DNA from 3 places in the Aneurinibacillus uraniidurans genome. Region 3 is predicted to be linked to each of the others. Evidence: a T-box and tRNA genes for the amino acid it is inferred to sense, from the RefSeq annotation. Region 3 holds a T-box; the other regions hold tRNA genes.
What was found. The T-box of region 3 lies ahead of tyrS (tyrosine--tRNA ligase). A T-box ahead of a tRNA ligase gene usually reads a tRNA of that ligase, here a tRNA-Tyr.
Positions count from the first base shown of each region.

Region 1: it has a tRNA-Tyr gene. The T-box ahead of tyrS (tyrosine--tRNA ligase) is inferred to sense a tRNA for this amino acid. The anticodon was not compared.
Region 2: it has a tRNA-Tyr gene. The T-box ahead of tyrS (tyrosine--tRNA ligase) is inferred to sense a tRNA for this amino acid. The anticodon was not compared.

Region 1 is NZ_CP116902.1:3,457,040-3,461,599, forward strand. Features, by position in the region: gene PO771_RS17230 (CopG family ribbon-helix-helix protein) at 1-210, opposite strand, end outside; gene alr (alanine racemase) at 481-1,668, opposite strand; gene PO771_RS17240 (hypothetical protein) at 1,825-2,370, shown strand; tRNA gene PO771_RS17245 (tRNA-Leu) at 2,419-2,500, opposite strand; tRNA gene PO771_RS17250 (tRNA-Arg) at 2,504-2,580, opposite strand; tRNA gene PO771_RS17255 (tRNA-Gly) at 2,596-2,671, opposite strand; tRNA gene PO771_RS17260 (tRNA-Leu) at 2,677-2,759, opposite strand; tRNA gene PO771_RS17265 (tRNA-Lys) at 2,784-2,859, opposite strand; tRNA gene PO771_RS17270 (tRNA-Gln) at 2,869-2,943, opposite strand; tRNA gene PO771_RS17275 (tRNA-Tyr) at 2,951-3,035, opposite strand; tRNA gene PO771_RS17280 (tRNA-Thr) at 3,049-3,121, opposite strand; tRNA gene PO771_RS17285 (tRNA-Phe) at 3,125-3,200, opposite strand; tRNA gene PO771_RS17290 (tRNA-Asp) at 3,222-3,298, opposite strand; tRNA gene PO771_RS17295 (tRNA-Thr) at 3,326-3,401, opposite strand; tRNA gene PO771_RS17300 (tRNA-Val) at 3,477-3,549, opposite strand; tRNA gene PO771_RS17305 (tRNA-Glu) at 3,619-3,692, opposite strand; tRNA gene PO771_RS17310 (tRNA-Asn) at 3,694-3,769, opposite strand; rRNA gene PO771_RS17315 (23S ribosomal RNA) at 3,893-4,560, opposite strand, start outside.
Region 2 is NZ_CP116902.1:390,200-394,759, reverse strand. Features, by position in the region: gene trxB (thioredoxin-disulfide reductase) at 1-139, opposite strand, end outside; gene PO771_RS01950 (tetratricopeptide repeat protein) at 338-2,038, opposite strand; tRNA gene PO771_RS01945 (tRNA-Lys) at 2,161-2,233, opposite strand; tRNA gene PO771_RS01940 (tRNA-Gln) at 2,243-2,317, opposite strand; tRNA gene PO771_RS01935 (tRNA-Tyr) at 2,325-2,409, opposite strand; tRNA gene PO771_RS01930 (tRNA-Thr) at 2,442-2,517, opposite strand; tRNA gene PO771_RS01925 (tRNA-Phe) at 2,521-2,596, opposite strand; tRNA gene PO771_RS01920 (tRNA-Asp) at 2,618-2,694, opposite strand; tRNA gene PO771_RS01915 (tRNA-Val) at 2,711-2,783, opposite strand; tRNA gene PO771_RS01910 (tRNA-Glu) at 2,787-2,863, opposite strand; tRNA gene PO771_RS01905 (tRNA-Asn) at 2,865-2,940, opposite strand; rRNA gene PO771_RS01900 (23S ribosomal RNA) at 3,063-4,560, opposite strand, start outside.
Region 3 is NZ_CP116902.1:2,893,309-2,897,868, reverse strand. Features, by position in the region: gene PO771_RS14485 (transglycosylase domain-containing protein) at 1-1,215, opposite strand, end outside; T-box leader at 1,334-1,549, shown strand; gene tyrS (tyrosine--tRNA ligase) at 1,602-2,867, shown strand; gene PO771_RS14475 (sensor histidine kinase) at 3,024-4,560, shown strand, end outside.

The DNA of each region.
Region 1 (4,560 bases), 560 kb from region 3:
CAGATTAATATTCGCCATCTCCATGTATCCGCGCTGCATCATCTCGCGAATATGGCGCTTCTTGCGCTCTTTCAGATACAGTCTCATCGCCTGACGGATAAATTCACTACGATTCGATTTCTCTTTTTCCACTAAACCATCTACTTCCTGTAAAAGATGATCAGGTAAGCTAATCATGATACGCTTTGTGTCCATTTTCGACAAGACCATCGCACCTCCAACAACACTATACAACCGCTTAGCAGCACTTAAAATACCGCGTCTTGTTTTATTACCATTATGTCGTATGGCAGACAAAAATATACTGCAAACGGTGGAAATGCGGGAGATTTCGACTCCCTTAGTTACCATTCGAGCAATCACGGCAAATTCCTGCCATATCCCACTACTTTTTTGATAGTTAGATAGGAGTTTTCATTCTTACTGATTGTACCATGATTCCCTTGTGGTCACAACCGCACACTTCAGTGGATTAGCTGGCTATTGTTTACAAAAATCCGACAGTAACGGGTTCGACATCGCGATCCGTACCCCATTTTCGACATACACCCGTGGCACACGCCGACTCACCATGCATGTGACCTCGTAATTAATCGTAGTAAGCCAGTCAGCCATCTCATCGACTGTAATCTCTTCACTTCCCTGTCTTCCAATCAGTACGGCTTCATCGCCAACTGCTACACCTTCTATCCCCGTTACATCAACCATGAACTGGTCCATACATACTCTGCCAACAATCGGAGCCCGCTGTCCGTGAATTAGCACTTCCCCACGATTCGACAGCAGTCGGTTGTACCCGTCCGCATACCCAACCGGAACGGTCGCAATAACGGCCTCGTTCGTTGTAATATGAGTGGCACCATAGCTAATCTTCGTCCCCGCAGGCACATGCTTAACGTGGCTGAGACGTGCTTTCCACTGAAATACTGGATGCAGCTTCATGCCCGTTTTTTTCATATAAGAAGACGGGTACTGTCCGTATAAACTAATGCCCAGACGGATTATATGACGGCTTTTATCTGGATAGAACATCGTAGCTGCAGTATTGTTCGTATACAGAAGAGCCGGATGGATTCCTCCTGCTTCCAGACAGGCTACCAATTCCTCATAACGTCTCATCTGTTCCATTGTATAAGCCTGATTTTCTTCATCGGCTGTGGCGAAGTGTGTAAATACACCTTCTACTTCAATCCATTCACTCTGACAACGTGCGGCAAACGCAGAAAGCTCTCTTCCCTCACGAATTCCGATACGTCCCATGCCAGTATCAAGTTTAATATGAACACGTGCTTTTTTCCGTGCGGCTTCCGCTTGACGTATGATCTCCTCTAACAGCTCTATCTGGTATACAGTCATAGCAATATCATGCTGGAGCGCTAACGCAATACCCCGAGCCGGAAATGAACTAAGCACCAAAATCGGCGCGGTAATTCCCTTTATGCGCAGCTCAAGCGCTTCATCAAGGAGCGCAACCGCAAGCCATTCCGCTCCTTCACGTAGCGCTTTATTAGCTATCTGAAAAGCACCATGTCCATATCCATCCGCTTTTACAACAGCCATGATCTTCGTCTCGGCTGGGAGATGCTTCCGAAATGTTCGCATATTCTCCCCTACTGCATCAAGATCAATTTCTGCCCATACATCACGGTAAAAATACTGTTCATCCATTTTTATGATCCTTCTTTCTTTGTCTACAAGTAATTACATCACCTACTTTAAGTATATAAAAAACGAAACTGAGTGCATAGCCTATACCGCCTGTACCCGCCTTTACATATGATGAGATAGGTGAATTTCACGTCACGTATAAAAGGAGGTGCAAAAATGGCAGAGAGAAAAATCAGGACACATAAACACCACCCTTCTTCGGGTAGCCAGCGCTTAACTGACCTCGAGCAAAGTATAAGCCAGATGGAAAATCGCATGAATGAAACAAAGCAAAGCGTTGATAAAATCGAAGGCATGTTGAAAGAATTAAGTCATCCTAAAAAAAGAGCCGCCATTCATAAGCAGGCGGTTTCACGAACAGAACGTCAAAATCGTCCACGCCGATCATTATTTAGCCTATTTACTGGCAAACGTCAAGAAGAACCCCGCAAAAGTTCCTTACTTGCCAACCTTACCAGTGGTGGATTCAAAGCATCCGATCTGGCTACTATAGCTGAACTGCTACAAAATCCAGCCGTTCAATCATTCCTAAAAAGTAACAGTCCCACAAAAAGCAATACCCGTAAAAAAGGAACAAAGAAAAGAAGAAAAACAAAAGGAGATAATCTGATAACAAGTGCACTCGGAAACGTAGATATGGGCCAAATTATGAATCTACTCCAAAACCCAACAGTACAGGCAATGCTAAAAAACATGATGTAACAGAAAAAGCACGTATCCTTTTTTAAGGATACGTGCTTTTTGTATGAGTACCGATGGTCGGGGTCGAACCGACACTCCCGAAGGAACACGATTTTGAGTCGTGCGCGTCTGCCAATTCCGCCACATCGGCAAGTGGCGTGCCCGGAGAGACTCGAACTCCCAACCTTCTGATTCGTAGTCAGACACTCTATCCGATTGAGCTACGGGCACATTATTAAGATTAAATGGAGCGGACAACGAGACTCGAACTCGCGACCCCGACCTTGGCAAGGTCGTGCTCTACCAACTGAGCTATGTCCGCATGTATGGTGCGGGTGGAGGGACTTGAACCCCCACGCCGAAGCGCTAGATCCTAAGTCTAGTGCGTCTGCCAATTCCGCCACACCCGCATATTGTGTTCACCATGTTAAAAATGGTGAGCCATACTGGACTCGAACCAGTGACACCCTGATTAAAAGTCAGGTGCTCTACCAACTGAGCTAATGGCTCTCTATAAAGTGGCTGGGGTACCTGGATTCGAACCAGGGAGTGACGGAGTCAAAGTCCGTTGCCTTACCGCTTGGCTATACCCCAATAAAACTGGTGGAGGGGGACGGATTCGAACCGCCGAACCCACAGGGAGCGGATTTACAGTCCGCCGCGTTTAGCCACTTCGCTACCCCTCCATATTTAGATAAATGCCGGCGAAAGGACTTGAACCCTCAACCCCCTGATTACAAGTCAGGTGCTCTACCAGTTGAGCTACACCGGCATATGGTGGCTCGGGACGGAATCGAACCGCCGACACGAGGATTTTCAGTCCTCTGCTCTACCAACTGAGCTACCGAGCCATAAAACGATGTTTAAATAAATGGCGGAGCCGACGGGACTCGAACCCGCGACCTCCGGAGTGACAGTCCAGCGTGAACTCCAACTTCACCACGGCTCCGCATTACATAAATCGCTATTTTAAAAATGGTGCCGGCGAAAGGACTTGAACCCTCAACCCCCTGATTACAAGTCAGGTGCTCTACCAGTTGAGCTACACCGGCGACGTACAGGATGTACCGTTCTGCATTAGACACAGGGCGTGCCTGCTCTTAGCAGAACTTCCTTTAGAATAAGGATGGAGGATGACGGGATCGAACCGCCGACCCTCTGCTTGTAAGGCAGATGCTCTCCCAGCTGAGCTAATCCTCCGACGTACAAGGATGTACTAGGTTCTGCGTCGCGACAGGACGTCGCGACTTTAGCAGAACTTCCTTGAAATGACCCGTAGGGGATTCGAACCCCTGAATGCATGCGTGAAAGGCATGTGAGTTAAGCCGCTTCTCCAACGGGCCATGGCTCCGCAGGCCGGACTCGAACCAGCGACCGATCGGTTAACAGCCGATTGCTCTACCGACTGAGCTACTGCGGACCAATAGGATGTTGGTCGTTCTGCGTTGCGCACAGGACGTGCGCTGCCTTTAGCAGAACCTCCATCATCATTGAAAGTGTGTAACACCTTCAAAACTGAATCGAAACGAAACGCAAGTTTATATTGGTTAAGCCCTCGACCGATTAGTATTCGTCAGCTCCGTACATTGCTGCACTTCCACCTCGAACCTATCTACCTCATCATCTATAAGGGGTCTTACCAGCTTATGCTGTGGGAAATCTCATCTTGAGGGGGGCTTCACGCTTAGATGCTTTCAGCGCTTATCCCGTCCGCACATAGCTACCCAGCTGTGCTCCTGGCGGAACAACTGGTGCACCAGCGGTGCGTCCATCCCGGTCCTCTCGTACTAAGGACAGCTCCTCTCAAATTTCCTGCGCCCACGACAGATAGGGACCGAACTGTCTCACGACGTTCTGAACCCAGCTCGCGTACCGCTTTAATGGGCGAACAGCCCAACCCTTGGAACCTACTTCAGCTCCAGGATGCGATGAGCCGACATCGAGGTGCCAAACCTCCCCGTCGATGTGGACTCTTGGGGGAGATAAGCCTGTTATCCCCAGGGTAGCTTTTATCCGTTGAGCGATGGCCCTTCCATGCGGAACCACCGGATCACTAAGCCCGACTTTCGTCCCTGCTCGACTTGTAGGTCTCGCAGTCAAGCTCCCTTGTGCCTTTACACTCTGCGAATGATTTCCAACCATTCTGAGGGAACCTTTGGGCGCCTCCGTTACCTTTTAGGAGGCGACCGCCCCAGTCAAACTGCCCGCCTG
Region 2 (4,560 bases), 1.4 Mb from region 3:
TATTGGCCATTTGACCACCCGGAATTCCTCGCTCAAGCATCAGGGTGCTCATATTCGCACGGGATGTGTATACAGCTGCTGTCATCCCTGCCGGACCGGCACCAGCAATGATTACATCATATACTTTTTGTTCACTCATCGTTACAACCTCCCATTTATCAATATCATACCCAATCATAGGTTCAATACTCTTATTCATCGATATATTTCGATTTAATGTGTTTATCATATATCGGTTTGCCAAACTTGTCTACTACTATACTACACTTCTCTACAAACATATACCCCGGTATGTACCGGGGTTCACGTATATGCTTATTTTTTGTTGATTTTATCCTTATTCCGTAAATGATCTGCATACTTCGCATAAAAGTCGATAATTTTTGGTCAGTGAGACCGCCGAAACACCATAGCGGCTGGCCACTTCTTCCTTCGTCACACTACGATTATGCAATTGTGCAACGGCATACTCCAGTGAAGCTGCCCATGTCTCCTGTTTGCGGATCACAGGAATATTCGGGTAAGCCTGCGCGAGATAGTCAAACCATAGGGCACGTGCTTCCTGCTGTTCGAGCAGATCATACTGATCTTGCATATGATGTTCGAGACAGTCAATAACCTGCTGCCATTTATCATGCCATACGGGAAGAGAGTGAACATGGGGATTAACCTGTACAAGATGTTCCCGATCTTCCATAACAGCACGATACGGCTCAGCTGCTCCCATCTTCTGAAGCACCAAGATCACAGCTTCTTTCAAATGGTCGTCCTCTACTGGATTCAACAGAAATTGACGAAGCGCTTCCTCAATCTCGTCATCTTGCAAATATTCCGCCGCATGTATGACCTGCAGCTTCGTGTCTTGATCCCCGAAGCGAAGCGCCCAAAGAAACGAGGCGCGAATAAGCGGATCTTTCTTACATTTCTCACTCAACTCACGCGCGGCTTCTATTCGAAGGATATCATCGGAAATCGGTGTTTGGTAATGGTAGGAAGCCCCTGGCAATGCCGACTGACCATTCCGCTTCTGTTCCACCTGAGTCAAGTAATAGGCGGCAATGGACTCATCAGGATCAAGACGCTCGATTTTTTTCCAGAGGCTTTCTGCCTCGTCAAAGCGGCCGGTATTATAAGCAGCTACTGCACCATAATGAAGCAGATGTACGTCTCCCAGTCCTGTTTGCGCAATCATTTTACTAAAAAGAAAGTATGCTGCTTCATCCTCCCCTAAGATTCCAAGCGTTGTAGCAAGTTTATAGGATTGATCAAAATGATACGGCACAATTTTTTTCAGTAGGGTAAGTAGATCAAGAAGTTTCTCTTTGTCCCGCAGATGGGAGTAAAATACGGCGAGGTTACAGAGAGCATGTATGTTGTGCGGTTCTTCTTCCAGGACAGAAAGAATCGTATCCATTGCTTTTTCAAAGCGGCCCATATAATAGAAACATAACGCCAGATTATTACGCGCAGCAATGAAATCGGGGTGTTCTGTATGAATTTTGATAAGTATTTTAGATGCCTCGGAGAAACGTCCTTCTTCTAGCAGGCGGCGAGCACGATCATGCAAAAGGGTAACTTCCTGATTTTCTCCCGTTTCACGCTCTCGCGGTATCGATTGAAGCTGAAAATCAATATAGTCAAGCAGATCCTCGGCTTCTTCTGTATATAAAGAATCAGGAGCTAGTTCGAGATATTTTGCTACATATTGTTCGGCCAACTCAAACTCCAGCAAGTTAGCATAATTGCTGGCGAGATAAAAATAGCATTCATTTATTTTACAATCAATTTCTTCAAGTACATGCCAGAGTATACGATTTGATTCATCGTACTTTTCCAGTTCAGCGAGTACGCCAGCCATACTGCAGTAATAGTCTGGATTGTTCGGTTCCAGTTCAATGGCTTTCCGAAAATAACGGAGCGCTTTCTGGAAGTTAAGCTTATCGAGATATTTGAGCGCACGATTATTATAAAATGTTGCATCCATACGAATGGGAACAATCTTGCCTTCTTTTTTTGGCGCGTATTGCTGCTTGGCCATATGCCCCTCCATTTTCTTTTGCTTATTTGTTAAGTATAGCATACTGCCTCTTCCATTCTCTAGATAAGAGCCAGTCCTTGAACATAAAAAAGCTACTCCCATGTGGAGTAGCTATAAAGTGATGAGCCATACTGGACTCGAACCAGTGACACCCTGATTAAAAGTCAGGTGCTCTACCAACTGAGCTAATGGCTCGCTATAAAATGGCTGGGGTACCTGGATTCGAACCAGGGAGTGACGGAGTCAAAGTCCGTTGCCTTACCGCTTGGCTATACCCCAATAAAACTGGTGGAGGGGGACGGATTCGAACCGCCGAACCCACAGGGAGCGGATTTACAGTCCGCCGCGTTTAGCCACTTCGCTACCCCTCCGAAAATATAGAAAGTAAAACCTTTAGTAAAAATGGTGCCGGCGAAAGGACTTGAACCCTCAACCCCCTGATTACAAGTCAGGTGCTCTACCAGTTGAGCTACACCGGCATATGGTGGCTCGGGACGGAATCGAACCGCCGACACGAGGATTTTCAGTCCTCTGCTCTACCAACTGAGCTACCGAGCCATAAAACGATGTTTGAATAAATGGCGGAGCCGACGGGACTCGAACCCGCGACCTCCGGAGTGACAGTCCAGCGTGAACTCCAACTTCACCACGGCTCCGCATTTAAAATAAGGATGGAGGATGACGGGATCGAACCGCCGACCCTCTGCTTGTAAGGCAGATGCTCTCCCAGCTGAGCTAATCCTCCATATGGTGACCCGTAGGGGATTCGAACCCCTGAATGCATGCGTGAAAGGCATGTGAGTTAAGCCGCTTCTCCAACGGGCCATGGCTCCGCAGGCCGGACTCGAACCAGCGACCGATCGGTTAACAGCCGATTGCTCTACCGACTGAGCTACTGCGGACCAATAGGATGTTGGTCGTTCTGCGTTGTGCACAGGACGTGCGCTGCCTTTAGCAGAACCTCCATCATCAATGAAAGTGTGTAACACCTTCAAAACTGAATCGAAACGTAACGTAAGTTGTATTGGTTAAGCCCTCGACCGATTAGTATTCGTCAGCTCCGTACATTGCTGCACTTCCACCTCGAACCTATCTACCTCATCATCTATAAGGGGTCTTACCAGCTTATGCTGTGGGAAATCTCATCTTGAGGGGGGCTTCACGCTTAGATGCTTTCAGCGCTTATCCCGTCCGCACATAGCTACCCAGCTGTGCTCCTGGCGGAACAACTGGTGCACCAGCGGTGCGTCCATCCCGGTCCTCTCGTACTAAGGACAGCTCCTCTCAAATTTCCTGCGCCCACGACAGATAGGGACCGAACTGTCTCACGACGTTCTGAACCCAGCTCGCGTACCGCTTTAATGGGCGAACAGCCCAACCCTTGGAACCTACTTCAGCTCCAGGATGCGATGAGCCGACATCGAGGTGCCAAACCTCCCCGTCGATGTGGACTCTTGGGGGAGATAAGCCTGTTATCCCCAGGGTAGCTTTTATCCGTTGAGCGATGGCCCTTCCATGCGGAACCACCGGATCACTAAGCCCGACTTTCGTCCCTGCTCGACTTGTAGGTCTCGCAGTCAAGCTCCCTTGTGCCTTTACACTCTGCGAATGATTTCCAACCATTCTGAGGGAACCTTTGGGCGCCTCCGTTACCTTTTAGGAGGCGACCGCCCCAGTCAAACTGCCCGCCTGACACGGTCCTTCATCCCGGTAAGGGATGCAAGTGAGAAGGCCAGCATTGTCAGGGTGGTATCCCAAGGACGCCTCCCCCGAACCTGACGGTCCGGATTCAACGGCTCCCACCTATCCTGTACAAACAATACCAGCATTCAATATCAGGCTGCAGTAAAGCTCCATGGGGTCTTTCCGTCTTGTCGCGGGTAACCTGCATCTTCACAGGTAGTATGATTTCACCGAGTCTCTTGCCGAGACAGTGCCCAAGTCGTTACGCCTTTCGTGCGGGTCGGAACTTACCCGACAAGGAATTTCGCTACCTTAGGACCGTTATAGTTACGGCCGCCGTTTACTGGGGCTTCGGTTCAAAGCTTCGCCTTGCGGCTAACCTTTCCCCTTAACCTTCCAGCACCGGGCAGGCGTCAGCCCCTATACTTCGCCTTGCGGCTTCGCAGAGACCTGTGTTTTTGCTAAACAGTCGCTTGGGCCTTTTCACTGCGGCCCCCTCGCGCTTTGACACGCTACCGGGGCACCCCTTCTCCCGAAGTTACGGGGTCATTTTGCCGAGTTCCTTAGCAAGAGTTTTCTCGCGCGCCTTAGGATTCTCTCCTCGCCTACCTGTGTCGGTTTGCGGTACGGGTACCTCACTCCTCGCTAGAGGCTTTTCTTGGCAGTGTGAGATCAGGGACTTCGCTACTTTAATTCGCTCGCCATCACAGCCTGGCGTTACAGTGTACGGATTTGCCTATACACACGCCTCACTGCTTGGACAGACATAACCAGCAGTCTGCTCACCCTACCCTCCTGCGTCCCCCCGTTGCTCAAACGGAGTGGAGGTAGTACAGGAA
Region 3 (4,560 bases):
CATGCCGAGAATTGCACCAGTCTTGTTGTTGATGAGAATTCCGCCGACTTGTTCAGGCATAGGCTTGCCGTCAATGGCTGGCCGATCTGGTCCGAAGTTCGCGGGATTTGCTGCGATTTGCTGCATTTTTTCATACACATTTTTGTTAATGGTCGTGTAGATGTGGTACCCGCCCTGGCGTACAGCAATCCGTTTTTCCTCGACAAGCTTGTTGAACGATTCTTTTTTAAGATCCGGATTTTTGGCAATGTCCTGTTCAACGAGCAGTTCAGCGGCCCGTTGTTCAATTTCCATCATTAAATATGGGTACTTCTCAAATGCTTTGCGCGATGGTTTAGCTAAGTGTGCCTCAATATCGTACGCAATCGCTTCATCGTATTCTTGCTTTGTAATTTTTCCGTTTTCTAGCATGCGGCTCAATACAAGCTTCTGTCGCTCTTTGCCGAGTTTAAGACCATTTTTCTTGATGTTCTTAAATGGAATGTACGAAGAAGGAGCTTGCAGCATCCCGGCTAGATAGGCAGCTTGTGGAATGTTCAGGTCTTTCGCATCAACCCCAAAAATCCCCTTGGCTGCAGCCTGTACGCCATATACATTAGAACCATTCGCATTTTTGCCGAAATACATCTTATTGATATAGGCGTCAAGAATTTGGTCTTTCGTAAACATGCGTTCTACGCGCAAAGCGAGAAACATCTCGCGAAATTTTCGCTGCATTGTTTGCTCAGGCGAAAGAATCGTTTGTTTAACGAGCTGTTGGGTCAGTGTACTTCCCCCGGTCTGAACTGGAGCGCCGGTGATCTGCTGGATGCCAGCCCGAGCAATCGCAGATGGGACAATACCCTTGTGTTCATAAAAATATTTGTCTTCAGTAGAAATAATGGCATCAATCAGGTGAGGCGATACCTCTGTGTGTGAGACAAGGCGCCTGTCTTCTGTTGTAATAAGCTGACCAATAAGCGTCTTGTCTGCAAAATATGCGAAGCCGGTTAAGTTGTTTGTTGAGATTTTTTGATGAATCTCATCGTAACTACGAACCGGATCGTCTTTAACAAGCGACGCGACATAGCCGGCCGCTGCTGCACCGGCAAATAGAACACCCATAAAAAAGAGAATGGTGCCGATCTGCAATACAAGTAGAATGCTTTTCCAGGCACTTTTTTTCTTTTTCTTCGGTTCTTCGGGCGTGTTCGCAGAACCGCTTTGTTTATCCATGGAATTCCCCCTTACCTATAACAGGAACATTATATCATAAAGACGTTTCATACGGATAAAGGTTGCTTTTCGTGACGATTTTTCGTTATGATGGGAGTAACAGTTATGATTATAGCTATATGTCACAGTGAATGCACCGCAGTAGCAGTCTGTATAAGGAGCATCAGAGAGCCGATGGAAGCTGCGAATCGGTCCTTGCAGACAGGTGAAGTACAGTGCAGGAGTGATTCCGCCGATTAGGTGGACGGGCGCATACCAGCGGCCGTTATCAGATGAGTGGAGGACAGGCTTGTCCTCAAGTAAGGGTGGTACCGCGAGCTAGCTCGTCCCTTTTTGGGGGCGGGCTTTTTTTATTTTTATCTAACTTATGATTGCGAGGGAAAAAAATGAGTCAAGAGCAAACAAAAATTGTACTGACAGATGAGCAGAAGCAGGAAGTTGACCGCCAAATGGCTATTATCTGCCGTGGTGTGGCCGAGATCGTGCCGGAAGAAGAAATGCGTAAAAAGGTGGAACGTTCGGTAGCAACTGGCGTACCATTGAAAGTAAAGCTTGGACTTGATCCGTCCGCACCTGATATTCATGTTGGACATACGGTAGTGTTGCACAAGCTACGCCAGTTCCAAGAGATGGGTCATACGGTGCAGATTCTCATTGGCGACTTTACGGGCCGCATCGGTGACCCGACCGGCAAGTCAGAGACGCGCAAGCCGCTGACAGAAGAAGAAGTAAAGGTGAATGCGGCGACATACGTGGAACAGTTCGCCAAAATTCTTGATATTGATAAAATCGAAGTAAACTACAACAGCACATGGCTGGCACCGCTGACGTTCGCTGATGTTGTAACACTGGCGGCTAAAACAACTGTAGCACGCATGCTTGAGCGCGATGATTTTGAGAAGCGCTACACGAACAACCTGCCGATCAGCATTCATGAGTTTTTCTATCCGCTTATGCAAGGCTATGATTCCGTGGCACTTGAGAGTGACGTTGAGCTTGGTGGAACAGACCAGAAGTTTAATCTGCTGATGGGACGCCAGTTACAGAAAGAATACGGTCAGGAACAACAGTGTGCGATTACGATGCCAATTATTGAAGGGCTTGATGGCGTACAGAAGATGAGCAAAAGCCTTGGCAACTATATCGGCATTAGTGAAGCACCGAACGAAATTTACGGCAAAGCGATGTCAATTCCAGATGAGTTGATGGTCAAATACTACGAGCTGGCAACAGATATCACACTTGAAGAACTGACCGAACTACAACAAGGGCTTGCCGATGGTTCCATCCACCCACGCGATGCAAAAATGCGTTTGGCGCGTACGTTCGTACAGATGTATCACGGTGAGGAGGCTGCCAATGAAGCAGAGAACCATTTCAAAACGGTATTCCAGCAGCGTGCTCTGCCGACTGATATCCCGGAAAAAGAGGTAGCGATAGCTGAACTCGAGGATGGCAAGCTGTGGATTGTAAAACTATTGTCTGTACTTGAGCTGGTGCCAACGAACGGTGAAGCGCGTCGCATGGTGCAGCAGGGAGCTGTCAAGATTAATGAAGAAAAAGTCGAGTCGGTTGATGATCATGTAGCCGTAGAAGATGGTATGATTGTACAAGTCGGCAAACGAAAATTTGCAAAAGTGAAATTGGGCTAGGAAAGTAGGAGATCTGTCATAATTGGGCAGGTCTCTTTTGCATATAATGGCGAGAAAAGTCGAATGGATTAGGGAGAAAGACTTTCTTTTTTGCTAATAGACTACTAAAATGAAGAAATAGAATAACAACAGATTTACAAAGAGGGAGTTCTCATAATGAATGAAATCCTGGTAAAAAGGCAGGAGAGAAAAACAGGTATATGGATAGGGATGGGGGTTATTATTTTTCTTATCATTAACTTGCATCCTATGCATCATTTTTCGTTTTATGATCGATCACACTTCCTTGTCTCACATACTTCTTTAGAATTTTTCAGTATCTTTGTTTCTTTTTCAATTTTCATGCAGGCATGGCTGACGTATTCGCATAATCAAAATCGAAGCTATTTCCTAATTGGTATTGTGTTTTTATGTGTAGGAGTATTCGATCTTCTCCATACGTTTGCATTTAAAGGAATGCCTTTTTTTGATGAGAGATATGCGGTGGCGCGGGCGACCTGGTTATGGATTGCAGCACGAACGACAGAAAGTATCGGACTTACGTTTATTCTCTACAAAGATTTTAATAAGGTTTCTTTTTTGCAATCGCGAATCAGATTGTTACTTTTTGCTTGTGTATATATGGCGTTTGTCCTCATTGCGGTTGCTTATTTCATCACGGATTTTCCTTTACTTGTAAAAGAGGGACAAGGGGTTACGCCGCTGAAGCTTATCCTTGAATACTCGATTAGTCTGCTTCATATTGGCAATGTCGTTTTGCTCTGGAGGTATTATAAAAAGAATAAGAGTGGCGACCTGCTTGTTGTGATGACGGGTATTTGCTTTATTTTGATTGGCGAGGTAGCGTTTACGCTCTACAAAAAAGTGGATGACATTGAGAATTTAGTTGGGCATGTATACAAGTTTTTCGGCTACTTCTTTTTGCTGAAAGGCATCTTCTACCCACAGTTCCAGCAGGTGTATGAAGAGAAAGAAGAAGTGGAGATAAAATGGCAGGAAACGGCAGAGAAATTGCAAGAAAGCGAGAAAAAAATGACGACGTTAGTTATGCAGGCTCAGGAAGATGAGCGCAAGCGTGTATCACGCGAACTGCATGATGGAGTCGGACAGGCTTTATACAGCATCATTGTGAGATTGAAAATGACGAAGCGGGGCATAGAAGATCAGCAGATGAAAGAAGTGTTACAGGATACCGAGAGCATGGTAGGGCAGGCGATGACAGAAGTGAAAGAGATTGCAACACAGCTCCGCCCGAGCACTCTTGATGATCTTGGGCTTATTCCGGCACTTCGTTCTTACATCACTCGCTGCCGTGAGACATATCGAATTCAAATTACGCTGCAAGTAGATGGCATTCGTGGGCGACTTGCCCCGGAAATTGAAACCGCATTATACCGCATTTGCCAGGAAGCACTTACGAATGCGGTAAAATATTCGGGTACAGATGTAATCGATATTACCCTGATCCACAAAGATGAGCATATTCATATGACCGTACAAGATTATGGATGCGGCTTCGATGCAAGTCGTATTTTCAAGGAAGGTGGCGGTGGAATTGGTATGTTCAGTATGCAGGAACGTGCTACTTTGCTGCATGGACAAGTAGTCATTCGCTCGCAGCAAGGAAGTGGAACTTCTATTCACACCTATATCCCGGTTAGGGAAAACACGTATGTACCGATGGCTGATTATG